2 regions of the Streptomyces sp. NPDC025651 genome follow, and region 1 is predicted to be linked to the other one. Evidence: predicted binding sites of a transcription regulator. Region 1 holds the regulator's gene; the other holds the start of a gene.
The links. Region 1 encodes HspR, which represses chaperone genes until heat shock. Its sites were predicted from a motif close to TTGAGNNNNNNNNNCTCAA; they were not measured.

Region 1 (8,242 bases):
CGCGCAACGACTGCACCCGTTGGAACGCGAGATCCAGGACCGGAGGCGGCTGGCCATCGAGCTCACCGACTCCTTCGAGCAGTTTGTCGCCATCAGCACGCAGAGCCCGGCAAACATTCACGCGATCACCGTGCTTGAGGGGTTCGACCGGATCAACGCGGCGCTAAATTCAGCCACCTCCGAGTGCACCACATCCGTTCTGACCATCCAGCCCGGGGGCGGGCGCCCCGTGGACGCCCTGAACCAGGCCCTGGAGCGGGACCGGCCGTTGACGGACCGTGGTGTCAGCATTCGCACGCTCTACCAGCACACCGCACGACACAGCCAGGGAACGCTGGCCTATGTGGACCGCATCTCGGGCGGCAAGGTACAGGTCCGCACGCTCGAAGAGCTCATCGAGCGCTTGATCATATTCGACCGGACCGTCGCCTTCATTCCCGCCAGCGACGACCGGCGGGTGGCCCTCGAACTGCGTCACCCCGGCCTGGTCGAGTACCTCAGCAAGGTCTTCGAACAACTCTGGGAGCGCGCTGTCCCGTTGACCGAAGAAGTCCCGTACGACATCGCACCCGACGGCATCACCGGCGTCCAACGCTCCATAGCCCGGCTCCTCATCGAGGGCCACGTCGACGAGGCCATCGCCCGGCGGCTCGGCATGAACGTCCGGACCTGCCGCGCCCACATCGCCAAGATCGCCGCGGCCCTGGGCAGCGGAAGCCGGGCCCAACTCGGCTATCTCATCGCCCAGTCGGGGATCCTCGACCAGGACCGCCCCAAGTGACCGCGGAACCCCGCCGTTCCCACGGACCCGACGAGCTCCGCGAGTCCGCCTCGACGCCGTACGCCCGCGCCCTTCGCGAGAGCCGCACACCTCGCAAGGATGCCGAACCGCCGCCGTGCCTCGTCGCCGGCACGCCATCGCCGGCCTCCTCGTCGAAGGCCTCACCGACAAGGAGACGGCCGACCGCCTCGGCATGAACGTCCGCACCGCCCGCGTCCACACCGCCAAACTCGCCACGACTCCCGGCAGCGAAAGCCGCGCCCGACTCGGCTGCCTCATCGCTCAGTCCGGGATTCTCGACCAGGACCGTATGACGTGACCAAAGAGATGCATCGCCCCCATGGACCCGACGAACTGTGCGAGGCGGGATCGGCGCTGTACGCCCGCGCCCTCCGGGAGAGCCGTGTGCCGCGCCAGGATGCCGAACAGGCTCCGTGCCTGGTCGACTTCGCGCTGCTGCGGCCGGACACGGAGGACCCGCACTGGCTGCTCCCCACCGCCCCGTCGATCGCCCTGCCCCGGCTCCGTGAAGCAATCCAGGAGCGGATCACACAGGAGGTCCGCCGCGAGGCCCTGCTCACCACCGCGTTCGAGCCGCTCATGGCGCTCTCCCCGACGCCGTCGCCGGCCTCGGCCGCCGTGTCCCCGGAAGGGATCTCCGCCATCACCCTGCTCGACGGGCTTCCCCGGATCCAGGAAGCCCTCGGCCGGGCCCTGACCGAGACCAGTCGGGAGGTACTCTCCATCCAGCCGGGCGGGGTCCGGCCCACCCCCCTCCTCGCCCAGTCCCTCGACGAAGCGCGCGGCTTCCTGGCCCGCGGCGGCAGTCTGCGGACGCTGTGCCAGCACACCTCACGGCACTCGCTGCCCATGCTCGCCCAGTACGAGGAGCTCAAGGGCGACGCCGAGGTCCGCACGCTGGACGAGGTTCCCGAGCGCCTCTTCGTCTTCGACCGGACCGTGGCCGTCATCCCCGTGAACAAGGACCGCAGCATCGCGCTGGAGATACGCCACCCGGCCCTCGTCGAGTACTTCGTCACGACCTTCGAACGGCTCTGGCGCCTCGCGGTCCCCATCTACCCGCGCACCATGCAACTCCCGTCCGCGAACGGCATCACCGCCCGCCAGCACGCCATCGCCGGCCTCCTCGTCGAAGGCCTCACCGACGCCGAAGTGGCCGACCGCCTCGGCATGAACGTCCGCACCGCCCGCGTCCACATCGCCAAACTCGCCTCCACCCTCGGCAGCGAGAGCCGCGCACAACTCGGCTACCTCATCGGGCAGTCCGGAATCCTCGATCCATCCGCCTCGTGCGCCTCGTCCGCCTCGTAGGGCGGCCGGATCCCCACGGTCGTGATCGCGGCGGTTCGGCCAAAACGTGGGCAGCGGAACGCGCAAGAGCGCAGGGTGCGGAATTCGCCACCCACCCTGTCAGGACAGGCATCAGACCGTTCCACCACCCCGGCGACAGTCGGGCATTCCCGGCCGGAACCGACCAAATCCCTACCACGAGAAGTGGACACTTCAATCACGGCCGACGCCCCGCCTAGGTGGCCCCTGCATAGAATCGCCGCGCTTCACCTACCGGGAGGGAGCGCATATGGTCAAGGAACATGCGCCACATGGAGTGGAGGAACTCTGCGAGGAAGGGTCCGGCGTGTACGCCCGTGCCCTCCGCGAAGGCCGGATCCACAGCAAGGACGCGGAACACGCCCCTTGCCTGATCGACTTCGGCCTGCTCCACCCCGACATCGACGACATGCGGTGGCTGCTTCCCACCGCCCCCGCCGCCGCCCTCCCCCTCCTGCTCCGCACCATCGAGGACCGGATCTCCGACCAGCGGCGCCGCGAAGAGCGGCTCACCGCGGCGTTCGAGCCGCTCATCGCCCTGGACGCCCAGCTGTCGTCCGCCACGGACACCCCCACGATCACCGTCCTCGACGGCCTGGAGCGCATCAACTCGGCCATCGACCGCGCCATGCAGGACGTGACGGAGGAGTTCCTCGCCGTCCAGCCCGGCGGCACCCGGCCGCCCGAAACGTTGGCCGAAGCTTTTCCCCGGGACCAGGCGATCCTCAGCCGGGGTTGCCGGATGAGGACCCTCTACCAGCACACGACGCGCCATTCCCTGCCCGTGCTCGCCTACTTCGAGCAGCTGGACGGCGACGCCGAGGCCCGCACCCTCGACGAGGTCACCGAGCGCCTCTTCGTCTTCGACCGGACCGTGGCCTTCATCCCCGCGAGCAAGGACCGCAGCGTCGCCCTCGAACTGCGCCACCCGGCGCTCGTCGAGTACTTCGCCACCACCTTCTGGCGGCTGTGGCGCCTGGCGACCCCCATGTGGCCGCTCGCCGCCCCCCAGCCCTCGGAGGGCGGCATCACACCGCGCCAGCGCGCCATCGCCAACCTCCTGGTCGAGGGCCTCACCGACGCCGAGATAGCCGACCGCCTCGGCATGAACATCCGGACGGCCCGGGTCCACATCGCCAAACTCGCCACCACCCTCGGCAGCGAGAGCCGCGCCCAACTCGGCTACCTCATCAGCCAGTCCGGAATCCTGGACAACAGACCCTGACCCGAGACGTCCGGCGCCCGCGACAAGTCACAGGGCAAGGCCACCACCGCAGGCGAAGGCCCGCCCTCAGCCCCCGTCCCCCTCGGCCCACTCCCGCAGCAGCGTCTCCCGCTCGGCCGCGCGCGGTGTGCCGCCCTCGTGGCGGCGGCCCCAGGCCGACATCGCGGAGAGGGTGGTCAGGAGCGTGCCCGCGCCTTCCGTGAGGCGGTTCAGGAGGGCCCGGGAGAGGTCGTACTCCCTCTGGGAGTAGCCGATCGCGGCCGCCGTGTACGCCGTCAGTTCGGTGTCCTCGCCGTCGGAGCCCGTGATACGGACCGTCATCGTCGGCGCCTCGTCGCCGCCGCCGAGGCCCGCCGTGAGGACCATGTCGACCGCCGCGCCCACGTGCCGCTTCAGGGACTTCACCGGGACGTCGTCGACCGTGAGGCCATGGACGTCCTCCCACGGCCAGACCCCGGACTGCCTGTCGCCGAGGGCCACCACGCCCTCCGGCGTCAGGCGCACCCCCGCGGCCAGCCCGGAGGGCTTCGCGCCCACGTAGACGTCGCCCTCGGCGATCCAGAACAGCCCCACCATGGCCATGGTCAGCTCAACTCCCCGTACCCACACGCCCACATACCGACTCAGGGCCGGGAGGCTGTCGCCTCCCGGCCCTGTATCAGATTACTCAGGCTCCGAAACCTACTGCTCCTGCGACCTCTTGGGCCGCCACACCACCAGCGCGCTCGCCTGCTGCACGTCCTGGTAGGGGACGAGGTCGCGGCGGTACGAGGCGTGCACCGCCGCTTCACGTTGCTGCATGGCGGCGGCGGCTCCCTCCACGGCCGCGGAGAGCTCCGCGACACGCGACTGAAGCGCCGCGACCTGGTTCTCCAGCTCGATGATGCGCTTGATGCCTGCGAGGTTGATGCCCTCCTCCTGCGACAACTGCTGCACCGTGCGAAGCAGTTCGATGTCGCGGGCGGAGTAGCGGCGGCCGCGCCCGGCCGTGCGGTCGGGCGAGACCAGGCCGAGGCGGTCGTACTGCCGCAGGGTCTGCGGGTGGAGGCCGCTCAGCTGGGCGGCCACCGAGATGACGTACACCGGCGTCTCGTCGGTGAGTTGATACGGATTTCGACGACGGCCGTCCATCTCATGCTCCCTTCGCGGCCTGGAACAGTTCTGCCCGCGGGTCGTCGCCCGCAGTCGCCTCGCGGTAGGACTCCAGGGCTTCCTTCGCCGTGTCGGACAGAGACGTCGGGACCGACACCTCCACCGTCACGAGCAGGTCGCCCCGCGTGCCGTCCTTGCGGACCGCGCCCTTGCCGCGCGCCCGCATGGTGCGGCCGTTCGGCGTGCCGGGCGGCAGCTTCAGGGTGACGGCGGGTCCGCCGAGCGTCGGGACCTTGACCTCGCCGCCCAGCGCCGCCTCCGCGAACGTGACCGGCACCGTGACCGTGAGGTTGTCGCCCTTGCGGCCGAAGACCGGGTGGGCGTCGACGTGCACGACCACGTACAGGTCGCCGGCCGGGCCGCCGCGCTCGCCGGGGCCGCCCTTGCCGCGCAGCCGGATCCGCTGGCCGTCCGAGACGCCCGCCGGGATCCGCACCTGCATCGTGCGGGACGACTTCGCGCGGCCCGAGCCCTTGCAGACCTCGCACGGGTCCTGGGCGATGAGCCCACGGCCCTTGCAGTCCACGCACGGGTCGGTGAGGGAGAACCCTCCGCCACCGCCCCGCGAGACCTGCCCCGTGCCGACGCAGGTCGGGCACACGCGCGGCGTGCCGTTCTTGTCGCCGGTGCCGGAGCACGCCTTGCAGGGCGCCTGGGAGGACATGCGGAGCGGCACCGTCGCGCCGTCCACCGCCTCCGTGAAGCTCAGCGTGACCTCGGACTCGATGTCCTGGCCGCGCCTCGGCTGCGTACGCGTGCCGGATCCGGCACCCGCGCCGCCGCGGTTGAACAGGCCCCCGAAGACGTCACCGAGACCGCCCCCGAAGCCGCCGGCGCCCGCTCCACCGCCACCCGGGCCGCCGCCTCCGAAGAGGTCGCCCAGGTCGAAGTTGAACGAGCCGCCGGCGCCTGCGGGGCCCTGACGGAATCCGCCGTTGCCGAAGAGAGCACGCGCCTCGTCGTACTCCTTGCGCTTCTTGGGGTCGCCGAGGACGTCGTTCGCCTCGGAGATCTCCTTGAAGCGCTCCTCCGCCTTGGCGTTGCCCTTGTTGGCGTCCGGGTGGTTCTCGCGGGCGAGCTTCCGGTACGCCTTCTTGATCTCGGCTTCGGTGGCGTCCTTGGGGACGCCGAGGACCTTGTAGTAGTCCTTCTCGATGAAGTCCTTGGTGCTCATCCCCGACGTCCCTCCTCTCTCGTCAGTGCGGCGTCAGGTACAACGTCAGCCCTCGTCCGGGCCACCGCTGTCCTTGTCCGCCGCCTCGGCCGACTCGTCGGCCCCCTCGGCAGTCTCACCCTTGACGGTCTGCGCGCCCGGCTGCGGCTCGGCCACGGCCACCCGCGCGGGGCGGATGGTGCGCTCGCCGATCCGATACCCCGGCTGCAGGATCGCGACGCACGTCGTCTCGGTGACGTCCGGTGCGTAGCTGTGCATCAGGGCTTCGTGGATCGTCGGGTCGAAGGGCTCGCCCTCCTTGCCGAACTGCTGCAGCCCCAGCTTCGCGACGACCGTCTCCAGGGACTCGGCCACCGACTTGAAGCCGCCCACCAGCTCGCCGTGCTCACGCGCGCGGCCGATGTCGTCGAGGGTCGGGAGGAGCTCGGAGAGGAGGTTCGCCGAGGCGATCTCCTTCACCGTCACCTTGTCCCGCTCCACGCGGCGGCGGTAGTTCTGGTACTCGGCCTGCAGCCGCTGGAGGTCGGCGGTGCGCTCGCTGAGCGCCTTCTGTGCCTGGTCCAGCTGGGCGGTCAGGCCCGCTGTCTTCGCTGCGTCCCCGGCCGGGGCCGCCGGGCCCTCCTCGGAGGAGGGCTCGGCGGCCTTCGGCGCCGCGTCATCAGGGGTGGCGCCGGAGGGGACGTCGGGGTTCTCGGCGTTCTCGCCGAGGCCCGGGGTCTCCTCGGTCATCAGGCGGCGCCGCCCTTCGCGTCACCGGGCTTCTCGTCGTCGACGATCTCGGCGTCGACGACGTCGTCGTCCTTGGACATGTTCGGGGCCTCGCCGCCCGGGGCAGCGCCCTCGGGACCGCCGGCGGCCTGCGCGCCCTGGGCGTCGGCGTACATGGCCTGGCCCAGCTTCTGCGAGACGGCGGCGACCTTCTCGGTGGCGGTGCGGATCTCGGCCGTGTCCTCGCCCTTGAGCTTCTCCTTCAGCTCGCCCACGGCCTCCTCGACCTCGGTCTTCACCTCGGCGGGGACCTTGTCCGCGTTGTCGGTGAGGAACTTCTCCGTCTGGTAGACGAGCTGCTCGCCCTGGTTGCGGGACTCGGCGGCCTCGCGGCGGGCGTGGTCCTCCTCCGCGTACTTCTCGGCCTCTTCGCGCATCCGGTTGACCTCGTCCTTCGGCAGCGAGGAGCCACCGGTGACGGTCATCTTCTGCTCCTTGCCCGTGCCGAGGTCCTTCGCGGTCACGTGCATGATGCCGTTGGCGTCGATGTCGAAGGCGACCTCGATCTGCGGGACACCGCGCGGGGCCGGCGGCAGACCGGTCAGCTCGAACATCCCGAGCTTCTTGTTGTACGCCGCGATCTCGCGCTCGCCCTGGTAGACCTGGATCTGCACGGACGGCTGGTTGTCCTCGGCCGTCGTGAAGATCTCCGACCGCTTGGTCGGGATGGTCGTGTTGCGCTCGATGAGCTTGGTCATGATGCCGCCCTTGGTCTCGATGCCAAGCGACAGCGGGGTCACGTCGAGGAGCAGGACGTCCTTGACCTCACCCTTGAGGACACCGGCCTGCAGGGCGGCGCCGATGGCGACGACCTCGTCCGGGTTCACGCCCTTGTTGGCCTCGTTGCCACCGGTCAGTTCCTTGACCAGGTCGGCGACGGCCGGCATACGGGTGGAGCCACCGACGAGAACGACGTGGTCGATCTCGGAGAGCTGGATGCCCGCGTCCTTGATGACGTTGTGGAACGGCGTCTTGCAGCGCTCCAGGAGGTCGGACGTGAGCTGCTGGAACTGGGCGCGCGTGAGCTTCTCGTCCAGGTGCAGCGGGCCCTCGGCGGAGGCCGTGATGTAGGGCAGGTTGATCGTGGTCTCCGTGGAGGAGGACAGCTCGATCTTGGCCTTCTCGGCCGCCTCGCGCAGGCGCTGGAGCGCCATCTTGTCCTTGGAGAGGTCCACGCCGTGGCCGTTGTTGAACTGCTTGACCAGGTAGTCGACGACGCGCTGGTCCCAGTCGTCACCACCGAGGTGGTTGTCGCCGTTCGTGGCCTTCACCTCGACGACGCCGTCGCCGATCTCGAGCAGCGAGACGTCGAAGGTGCCGCCACCGAGGTCGAAGACCAGGATGGTCTGGTCGTCCTTGTCGAGGCCGTAGGCCAGGGCGGCGGCGGTGGGCTCGTTGACGATGCGCAGGACGTTCAGGCCCGCGATCTCACCGGCCTCCTTGGTGGCCTGGCGCTCCGAGTCGTTGAAGTACGCCGGGACGGTGATGACCGCGTCGGTGACCTTCTCGCCCAGGTAGGCCTCGGCGTCGCGCTTCAGCTTCTGGAGGATGAACGCGGAGATCTGCTGGGGGTTGAACGCCTTGTCGTCGATGTCCACCTTCCAGTCGGTGCCCATGTGGCGCTTGACCGACCGGATGGTCCTGTCGACGTTGGTGACCGCCTGGCGCTTGGCCACCTCGCCGACCAGCACCTCGCCGTTCTTCGCGAAGGCGACGACGGACGGCGTGGTCCTGGCGCCCTCGGCGTTGGTGATGACGGTGGGCTCGCCGCCTTCGAGAACGCTGACGACGG
Region 2 (8,242 bases), on a different contig from region 1:
CATCAGGAGCAGCGGGAGCAGGCCGTCGGTGCCGAGCTCGCGGGACTCCGCCAGCTGGGCGAGGGTGACGCCCGCCGCACAGACGGCGAGCAGCGCGCCCGCCCACGACCAGCGCAGCGCGGGGGCGGCCCGCAGGGCGGCGAGGGCGCGGCCGCCGGGGAACGGGCTGCCGAGAGAGCGGCTGCCGGGGAAGCGGCCGTCGAGGGAGGGTCTCGCCCGCTCGTCGGCGACCGTCGCGAGCACGCGCGCGTGCACCCCGTCCAGCCGCGCCCCGTTCGGGCCCTGGCGTACGTCGTGCACGACGAGGCCGGTGCAGCGGTCGCAGTCGTCCAGGTGTTCCTCGGCGGCGTACAGGGCCGCGTCGGGGAGGGTGCCGAGCGCGTAGCGGGACAGCCAGCTGCGCGGCAGGCAGGGGGCCTGTGGCGGTGGCGGGGCGGCGGGGGGTGAGGTCATCGCGGTTCCCGGTTCCTTCGGTTCCGTGTCAGGGCTATCGGCCGAGGCCGCGGATCGGTTCCGCATCGTCACCCCCACAAGCGCGTGCGGCGTCCGATACGCCGAGCCTGACGCGGAGTTCCTCGCGGCCGCGGCTCGCCCTGCTCTTGACGGTGCCTTCGGACACGCCGAGCCGCGTGGCCGTCTCGCGCACGCTGAAGCCGTCGATGTACCGCAGCGTCAGGACCTGGCGGGCCTCGTCCGACAGCATCGCGAGGGCGTCGCCGACGGACGTGCCGACGAGCGTGGAGGCGAGCGCGGTGTCCTCGGCGGACGGCACGACGAGCGGCCGCTCCTGCCCGGCCCGCGCCTTCTCGCGCTCCGTGAGGGCGTCCTGCCGCCCCCTGCACCGGAGTTGGTCGACGAGCTTGCGCTGCGCGATCGTCCACAGCCAGCCGCGGGCGTTGGCGTCCCGGAAGGTGTGCGCGCCGTGGTGCACGGCGATGAAGGTCTCCTGCAGCACGTCGTCGACGATGTGCAGGGCGACGCGCCGGTTGAGCAGCCGGGCCTGGAGCCAGGGGCTGTTGCGCGCCATCAGCTCCCGCAGCGCGTGGGTGTCGCCCGCGCCGAGGGCCTGGATGAGCCGTGCGTCGTACGAGGATCGGCCTGCCGCGCCGGCCGGATGTCCCGCCTCATGGGCCGGAGTTGACGTCATGGTGCCCCGATTGCTTGGTTCGCGGTCCACGGCCTCCCGGCCGCGGTGACGCTCCGCTATCGGTTGCATGCTCTGGGTTGGTTCCGTGGGGCTGGAAGGCGCAGGTGGGGGGCGTGTGGGGGCGCGGGGGTCCGGCTCCGGCGGGGGTGGGGGCCGCTGCGGGTTCGTCGTGGCTGATCGCGCGGCTCCCCGAGCCCCTTACGGGACTTGCCCCACGGGACGTGCCTCGGGGCCCCGGAGGGGGGGGCGGGGAACGGCGCGATCGGCCACAGTCGACCGGCGGATCAGGCCGACCAGGTCTTCGCCGTCGCCGTCGTCGCCGTCGCCTCCATGATTGAGGGGAACGAAGCCGTCGGGAGGGTTCGGGCCAGGGTCAGGCCGGACTCCGCGAGCAGGGACCTGAACTCCCGCTCGGTCCGCTCGCGGCCGTCGATCACCGCCGCCATCGCCACCGCCAGGGTCTTGCCGGGGTGCGGGTCGTTGCCCGCGGGGAGGACGGACTCCACGATCAGGAGCCGCGCCTCCGGCCGCATCACCGCGCGGACGTTGCGCAGAATCCGTACGCACGCAGGGTCGGGCCAGTCGTGCAGGACGTGTTTGAGGATGTACACGTCGCCGCCCTCCGGGACCTCCTCGAAGAAGTCGCCGGACTCCGCCCGCCACCTGCCCCGCACCTCGTCGTCCCCGGCCAGGACGTGCGTACTGACCGCGGGAGTCTGGTCGAAGAGCAGGCCCGTCAGGCCGGGACGCCCCCGCAGCACCGCGCGCAGCAGCCCGCCCCGGCCGCCGCCGACGTCCACCACGGTGCCCTTCTCCGGGAAGGGGTACGTGCCCGCGACCACCGCGTCGACCGGCCCCGACAGCGACGTCATCCCGCTGTCGAACAGCTCCCGCAGCTCCGGGTCGTCGGCCAGGTGCGCGAAGAAGGGACGGCCGAAGAGCCGCTCGAAGGACGGCCCCGCCTTGCGCACCGTCTCCTCCAGGGCCTGCGAGGTCCGCAGGAACGTGGGGTCGGTCAGCATCAGGACCGCCGCGTGCTGCGAGTGCGGCACGTCCGTGCGCAGCGCGTCCCCGAGCGGCGTGAGCCGGAACGCGCCCGCACCGTCCTCGCGGAAGACGCCGCGCGTGGCGAGGTAGCGCAGGACGCGGCGCAGATGCCCGGCGTCCGTGTCGGTGAGGTCGGCCAACTCCTCGGCGGTGCGCGGGCCCGACGCCAGATGGTCGGCCATCCGGCAGCGCGCGGCCGTGCGCAGCGCCGCCGAGAGGAGGTGCCCCAGCGCGAGCTCGATGAGCGGGCCCGTCACGTCCTGGCCGCCCGCGCCGCCGTACTCGGGTGTGTCCACCATGGAATCCCCTCCGTGGAAGCTCCGTGGAACGCGGAGCCTCCACCGTCCCAAGGGAACGCCCGCCGGGGAACGGGTCGTCGGCGGGCCGGGGTCAGCGGAAGGCCGTGTCCGAGCCGAGCTCCTCCACCGCGTCCAACTCCTCGATGCGCGACTGGAAGTGGGACCGGATCCAGCCGAACGCCTCGGCCCCCAGCGGCAGTCGAAGCGGCGGCTTGTCGAGACCGGCCACGGCGACGATCGCCTCGGCGGCGCGGTCCGGGTCGCCGGGCTGCCGGCCGTGCGTGGCCTCCATGGCCCGGCGCGCGGGGGCGATGATCTCGGCGTAGTCCTCCATGGGCGTGCCCCAGCGCAGCGAACGCCCGCCGAAGTCCGTGCGGAACGGGCCGGGTTCCACGATCGTGACGTGGATGCCGAGGTGGCCGACCTCGGCGGCCAGGGCCGCGGAGATCCCCTCCAGGGCGTACTTCGTGCCGACGTACGCGGTGCCTCCGGGGCCCGGCACCACACCGTTCACCGAGGACATCTGGACGATGTGACCCGAGCGCCGCCGCCGCATCAGCGGCAGCACGGCACGGGTGACCGTCATGACGCCGAAGACGTTGGTCTCGAAGTTGTCGCGCAGCTGCTCCTCGCTCAGCTCCTCGAAGGCGCCGAGGAGCCCGTACGCGGCGTTGTTCACGAGGACGTCGACGCGCCCGAAGTCCTGCTCGGCCGCGTCGACCGCGGCCCGCACCGACTCCGCGTCGGTCACGTCCAGGCGCAGGCCCCTGACCCGGTCGGGCGCGAGCGCCACCAGGTCCTCGACGGCCTTCGCGTCCCGGGCGGTGGCCACCACCCGGTCCCCGTGCGCGACCGCGGCGCGCGCCAGCGCCCGCCCCAGGCCGGAGCTGGTCCCGGTGATGAACCAGACCCTGCCGCCCGCGCCGCCGGCCGCCCCGTCGCGCTGCTCGGTCATCATGCTCCCCACCTGCGATGTCTTCGTGATTGCCGCCAGGAACCCTAGGGGTCCCGCCCGCCGGCCGGACAGCGATTTTCCGTGATCGCTCACAGCGAACACGCTGTGGGGAACATTGCGGCACTCATAAGCATTGAGTCGGTACAGCTCAACTTGAATGCCGAAGGGGAGATCATGGCTGCTGAGTCCACCTCGCACACCGCGCTCACGCTGCCCGTGCTGCCGCTCGACGACGAGGTCGTCCTGCCCGGCATGGTGGTGCCGTTCGACCTGTCCGACGCCGACGTACGAGCGGCGGTGGAGGCCGCACAGGCCGCCGCGCGGTCCAGTGGCGACAGCAAGCCGAAGGTGCTGCTTGTTCCGCGCATCGACGGGACGTACGCCGCGACCGGCGTCCTCGGCACCGTCGAGCAGGTCGGACGCCTCTCCGACGGCGACCCGGGCGCCCTCATCCGCGGCCGGGGCCGGGTGCGCATCGGCGCCGGCACCACCGGGCCCGGCGCGGCCCTCTGGGTCGAGGGCCTGAGGATCGACGACTCCGTGCCGGACCCGCTGCCGGGCGCCGTCACCGAGCTCGTCAAGGAGTACAAGGCGCTCGCCACCAGCTGGCTGAAGAAGCGCGGCGCCTGGCAGGTCGTCGACCGTGTCACGCAGATCGACGACGTCTCCGCGCTCGCCGACAACTCCGGTTACTCGCCGTTCCTCACCACCCAGCAGAAGATCGAGCTCCTGGAGACCGAGGACGCGGTCGCCCGGCTCAAGCTCGCCACCGCCCAGCTGCGCGAGCACCTCGCCGAGCAGGACGTCGCCGAGACCATCGCCAAGGACGTCCAGGAGGGCGTCGACAAGCAGCAGCGCGAGTTCCTGCTGCGGCGCCAGCTGGACGCCGTACGCAAGGAGCTGCGCGAGCTCAACGGCGACGGCAAGGACGCAGCCGAGGAGTCCGACGACTACCGCGCCCGCGTCGAGGCCGCCGACCTGCCCGAGAAGGTCCGCGAGGCCGCCCTCAAGGAGGTCGACAAGCTGGAGCGGTCGAGCGACCAGTCGCCCGAGGGGTCCTGGATCAGGACCTGGCTGGACACCGTCCTCGAACTGCCCTGGAACGAGCGCACCGAGGACGAGTACGACATCAAGGGCGCCCAGGAGATCCTCGACGCCGAGCACTCCGGGCTGCAGGACGTCAAGGAGCGCATCACCGAGTACCTCGCGGTGCGCAAGCGCCGCTCCGACCGCGGTCTCGGCGTCGTCGGCGGCCGCCGCGGCGGCGCGGTCCTCGCCCTGGTGGGCCCTCCCGGCGTCGGCAAGACCTCGCTCGGCGAGTCCGTCGCGCACGCCATGGGCCGCAAGTTCGTCCGCGTCGCGCTCGGCGGCGTACGCGACGAGGCGGAGATCCGCGGACACCGCCGTACGTACGTGGGGGCGCTGCCCGGACGGATCGTGCGGGCCGTCAAGGAGGCCGGGTCGATGAACCCGGTCGTGCTCCTGGACGAGATCGACAAGGTGGGCTCCGACTTCCGGGGCGACCCGGCCGCCGCCCTCCTCGAAGTCCTCGACCCGGCGCAGAACCACACCTTCCGCGACCACTACCTGGAAGTCGAACTCGACCTGAGCGACGTGGTGTTCCTCGCCACGGCGAACGTCCTGGAGGCCATCCCCGAGGCCCTGCTCGACCGCATGGAGCTCGTCCGCCTCGACGGCTACACCGAGGACGAGAAGGTCGTCATCGCCCGCGACCACCTGCTCCCGCGCCAGCTGGAGCGGGCGGGCCTGGACAAGGACGAGGTGGTCCTCGACGAGAGCGCGCTGCGCAAGCTCGCCGGCGAGTACACGCGCGAAGCGGGCGTACGCAACCTGGAGCGCTCCGTGGCGCGACTGCTCCGCAAGGTCGCGGCCCAGCACGAACTGGGCGAGCGGGAGCTGCCGTTCACCGTGACGGACGAGGACCTGCGCGGGCTCATCGGGCGGCCGCACCACGTGCCCGAGTCCGCCCAGGACCCGGCCGAGCGGCGCACCGCGGTGCCGGGCGTGGCCACCGGGCTCGCGGTCACCGGGGCGGGCGGTGACGTCCTGTTCGTGGAGGCGTCGCTCGCCGACCCGGAGACGGGGGCCTCGGGGCTCACGCTCACCGGTCAGCTCGGTGACGTGATGAAGGAGTCGGCGCAGATCGCGCTGAGCTTCCTGCGCTCGCACGGCGCCGAACTGGAGCTGCCGGTCGGCGACCTGAAGGACCGGGGCGTGCACATCCACTTCCCGGCGGGCGCGGTGCCCAAGGACGGGCCGAGCGCGGGCGTCACGCTGACGACCGCCCTCGCGTCGCTGCTCAGCGGGCGTCTGGTCCGCACGGACGTGGCGATGACCGGTGAGATCTCGCTGACCGGCCGCGTCCTGCCGATCGGCGGCGTCAAGCAGAAGCTGCTCGCCGCGCACCGCGCGGGGATCACCACGGTGATCATCCCGAAGCGGAACGAGGCGGACCTCGACGACGTCCCGGCCGAGATCCTGCAGAAGCTCCAGGTGCACCCGGTCACGGACGTGCGCCAGGTGCTCGAACTGGCCCTCACGGAGGCCGAGGTGAAGGTCATGGCCGCCGCGTAGCGGCCCTCATGGGAACGGCGGCCGCCCCGGCACGGGGGCGGCCGCCGTTCGTGTGCTCAGGCGCCGGCTCAGCCGTTGGCGAGCGCCTGCACCCTGTCGAGGGCGCCGTTGAACTTGTTGTGGTCACCGACCGTCGGCCCCGAGGAGGTGTACTGCCACATCGTGTGGAAGCCCCAGCCGGCCGGGAGTTCGCCCGGGGAGGTGTTGTACCGGGCGATCCACAGCGGGTTGCTGGCGCCGAAGCCGCTGTAATTGCCGGTGCACTGCTTCCACCAGCTGGTGGCGGTGTAGATGACCGCGTCGCGCCCGGTGCGGGCCTTGTAGGTGTTCAGGAAGTCACGGATCCAGCTGACCATCGCGGACGGGGACTTGCCGAAGCAGGCCGCCCCGTACGGGTTCCACTCGATGTCCAGCGCGCCCGGCAGCGTCTTGCCGTCGCGCGACCAGCCGCCGCCGTTGTCCACGAAGTAGTTCGCCTGCGCGGCGCCGCTCGTGGTGTCCGGCGTCGCGAAGTGGTACGCGCCGCGGATCATGCCCACGTTGTACGAGCCGTTGTACTGCTGGGCGAAGTAGGGGTTCTTGTAGTACGTGCCCTCGGTGGCCTTGACGTAGGCCCACTTCACGCCGCTGTTCCACAGCGTCGACCAGGCGACGTTGCCCTGGTGGCTGCTGACGTCGACGCCCTCGGTCTGGGTGGCTTCGCCACCGGCGGGCTTCCCGCCCTGGCCGTCGTGTTCGATGACGCCCTGGCCGAGGCGGGCGGAGCCGCGCTGCGGGACGTCGTCCGCCCGGGCCGCCGTGGGGAGCGTCAGGAGGAGGGAGAGGGCGGACAGTACTGCGAGGAGAACCCCCGCCGGCGACAAGCGCGAGCGGCGGGCCGGTCCGGGTCTGTGCACGGGCATGTGCGTGCCTCCGAAGGCCTCGGTGGTGCTCGGTGGGGACCTGTCGACATGTCATGGTGTGAACATGTCACTTGAAAAGCTACGCACGTAGACCCGCACTGGGGAAGAGGGCCAGAGTTCTGCCGTTGGTCCACTCCTGTGGCGGTGCCGTACGAGGGGCACCGCCCCCACCTTGCGAAATACTGGTCAGGCCGCTGTCACGACGGCCGCGGCACGAGGGCCATCCGGCGATAACTTTCAGAATCGGGAAAGCGGGACATGGGTGCTGCAGAAGAGGGCGGGAAGCGCGCCGCGCAGGGCGACGTGGAGCAGGGGAAGGACCGTGAGTTCCTCGCCCTCGAAAGGGAGTTGTCGCTCCTGATGCGCCGCGCGCGGGCCTCGTCCGGCGAGATGGCGCGCCAGGTCCACCCCGACCTGGAGCCCGCCGCGTACGGCCTGCTCGTCCGCCTGGACGACTCGGGGCCCCAGCGGGCCACCGACCTCGCCGCGTTCATCGGCGTCGGCAAGGCGACGATGAGCCGCCAGCTGCGGGCCATGGAGCAACTCGGCCTGGTCGCCCGCGAACCCGACCCGGCCGACGGGCGCGCGTGGCTCATCACGCTCACGCCCGAGGGCAGCACCCGCTTCCGCACGGTGCGCGCCGCGCGGCGCGCCCAGTACGTGCGCCGCCTCGCGGCCTGGGACCGGACGGAGGTCGCCGAACTCGCCCGGCTGCTCGGGCGCCTGAACGACAGCGCGGACACCTGAGCCCCTCCCCAGGACCCGGGCGCCCGCGCGTCCCCCCCGTCTCGTACGCCCCCGCGCGCCCTACTTCGCGCCGAAGACGACCGCCAGCGGCTGCTTCTCCTTGTAGACCTCGGAGGGCTCGCTGACGTGGTCGGCGCCCAGATAGAGCCGCTCACCGGCGAAGAGCACGCGCCGGTCCGTCTCGAAGCGCGCCTCCATCTCGTAGCTCCTGCCCGGGTTCTGCATGACCTTCGTCTTCTTGTACGTGGCCGGGTCGATCCGCCAGACCGCGCCGCCGGCCTCGCCGACGATGTTCGCCTCCTGGTACGCGACGACCTTGCCGCCCTCGTCCATGCCGACCGGGATCAGCGGACCCTCGTCGGTGCCCCGGGTCGTGCCCTTCCTCTTTCCGGTCCTCAGGTCGAAGGCCACGACGTCGTTGTCGCCCTCGGAGCCCGCGCCGGCCTCCCGGGTGCCGAGGAAGAGCGTGCCGGACTTCTTGTCGACCGCGAGCTGTGTGCAGTCCGTGACGTTCGTGCTCGCGCACTCGGCGTCGTACTTGCCGTACTTG

Region 2: the regulator HspR is predicted to act here: its motif matches at 3,582-3,600, upstream of lon (endopeptidase La).

What each region holds. Positions count from the first base shown of each region.
Region 1 covers NZ_JBVHLZ010000002.1:485,018-493,259, forward strand. The annotation lists gene ACZ4D5_RS10215 (helix-turn-helix transcriptional regulator) at 1-781, shown strand, start outside; partial or broken gene ACZ4D5_RS10220 (helix-turn-helix transcriptional regulator) at 906-1,100, shown strand; gene ACZ4D5_RS10225 (helix-turn-helix transcriptional regulator) at 1,097-2,113, shown strand; gene ACZ4D5_RS10230 (helix-turn-helix transcriptional regulator) at 2,382-3,356, shown strand; gene ACZ4D5_RS10235 (hypothetical protein) at 3,423-3,938, opposite strand; gene ACZ4D5_RS10240 (heat shock protein transcriptional repressor HspR) at 4,038-4,487, opposite strand; gene dnaJ (molecular chaperone DnaJ) at 4,489-5,682, opposite strand; gene grpE (nucleotide exchange factor GrpE) at 5,728-6,411, opposite strand; gene dnaK (molecular chaperone DnaK) at 6,411-8,242, opposite strand, start outside.
Region 2 covers NZ_JBVHLZ010000005.1:290,270-298,511, forward strand. The annotation lists gene ACZ4D5_RS20700 (zf-HC2 domain-containing protein) at 1-453, opposite strand, end outside; gene ACZ4D5_RS20705 (RNA polymerase sigma factor) at 488-1,147, opposite strand; gene ACZ4D5_RS20710 (methyltransferase) at 1,432-2,493, opposite strand; gene ACZ4D5_RS20715 (oxidoreductase) at 2,585-3,451, opposite strand; gene lon (endopeptidase La) at 3,623-6,043, shown strand; gene ACZ4D5_RS20725 (lysozyme) at 6,112-6,945, opposite strand; gene ACZ4D5_RS20730 (MarR family winged helix-turn-helix transcriptional regulator) at 7,204-7,692, shown strand; gene ACZ4D5_RS20735 (hypothetical protein) at 7,753-8,242, opposite strand, start outside.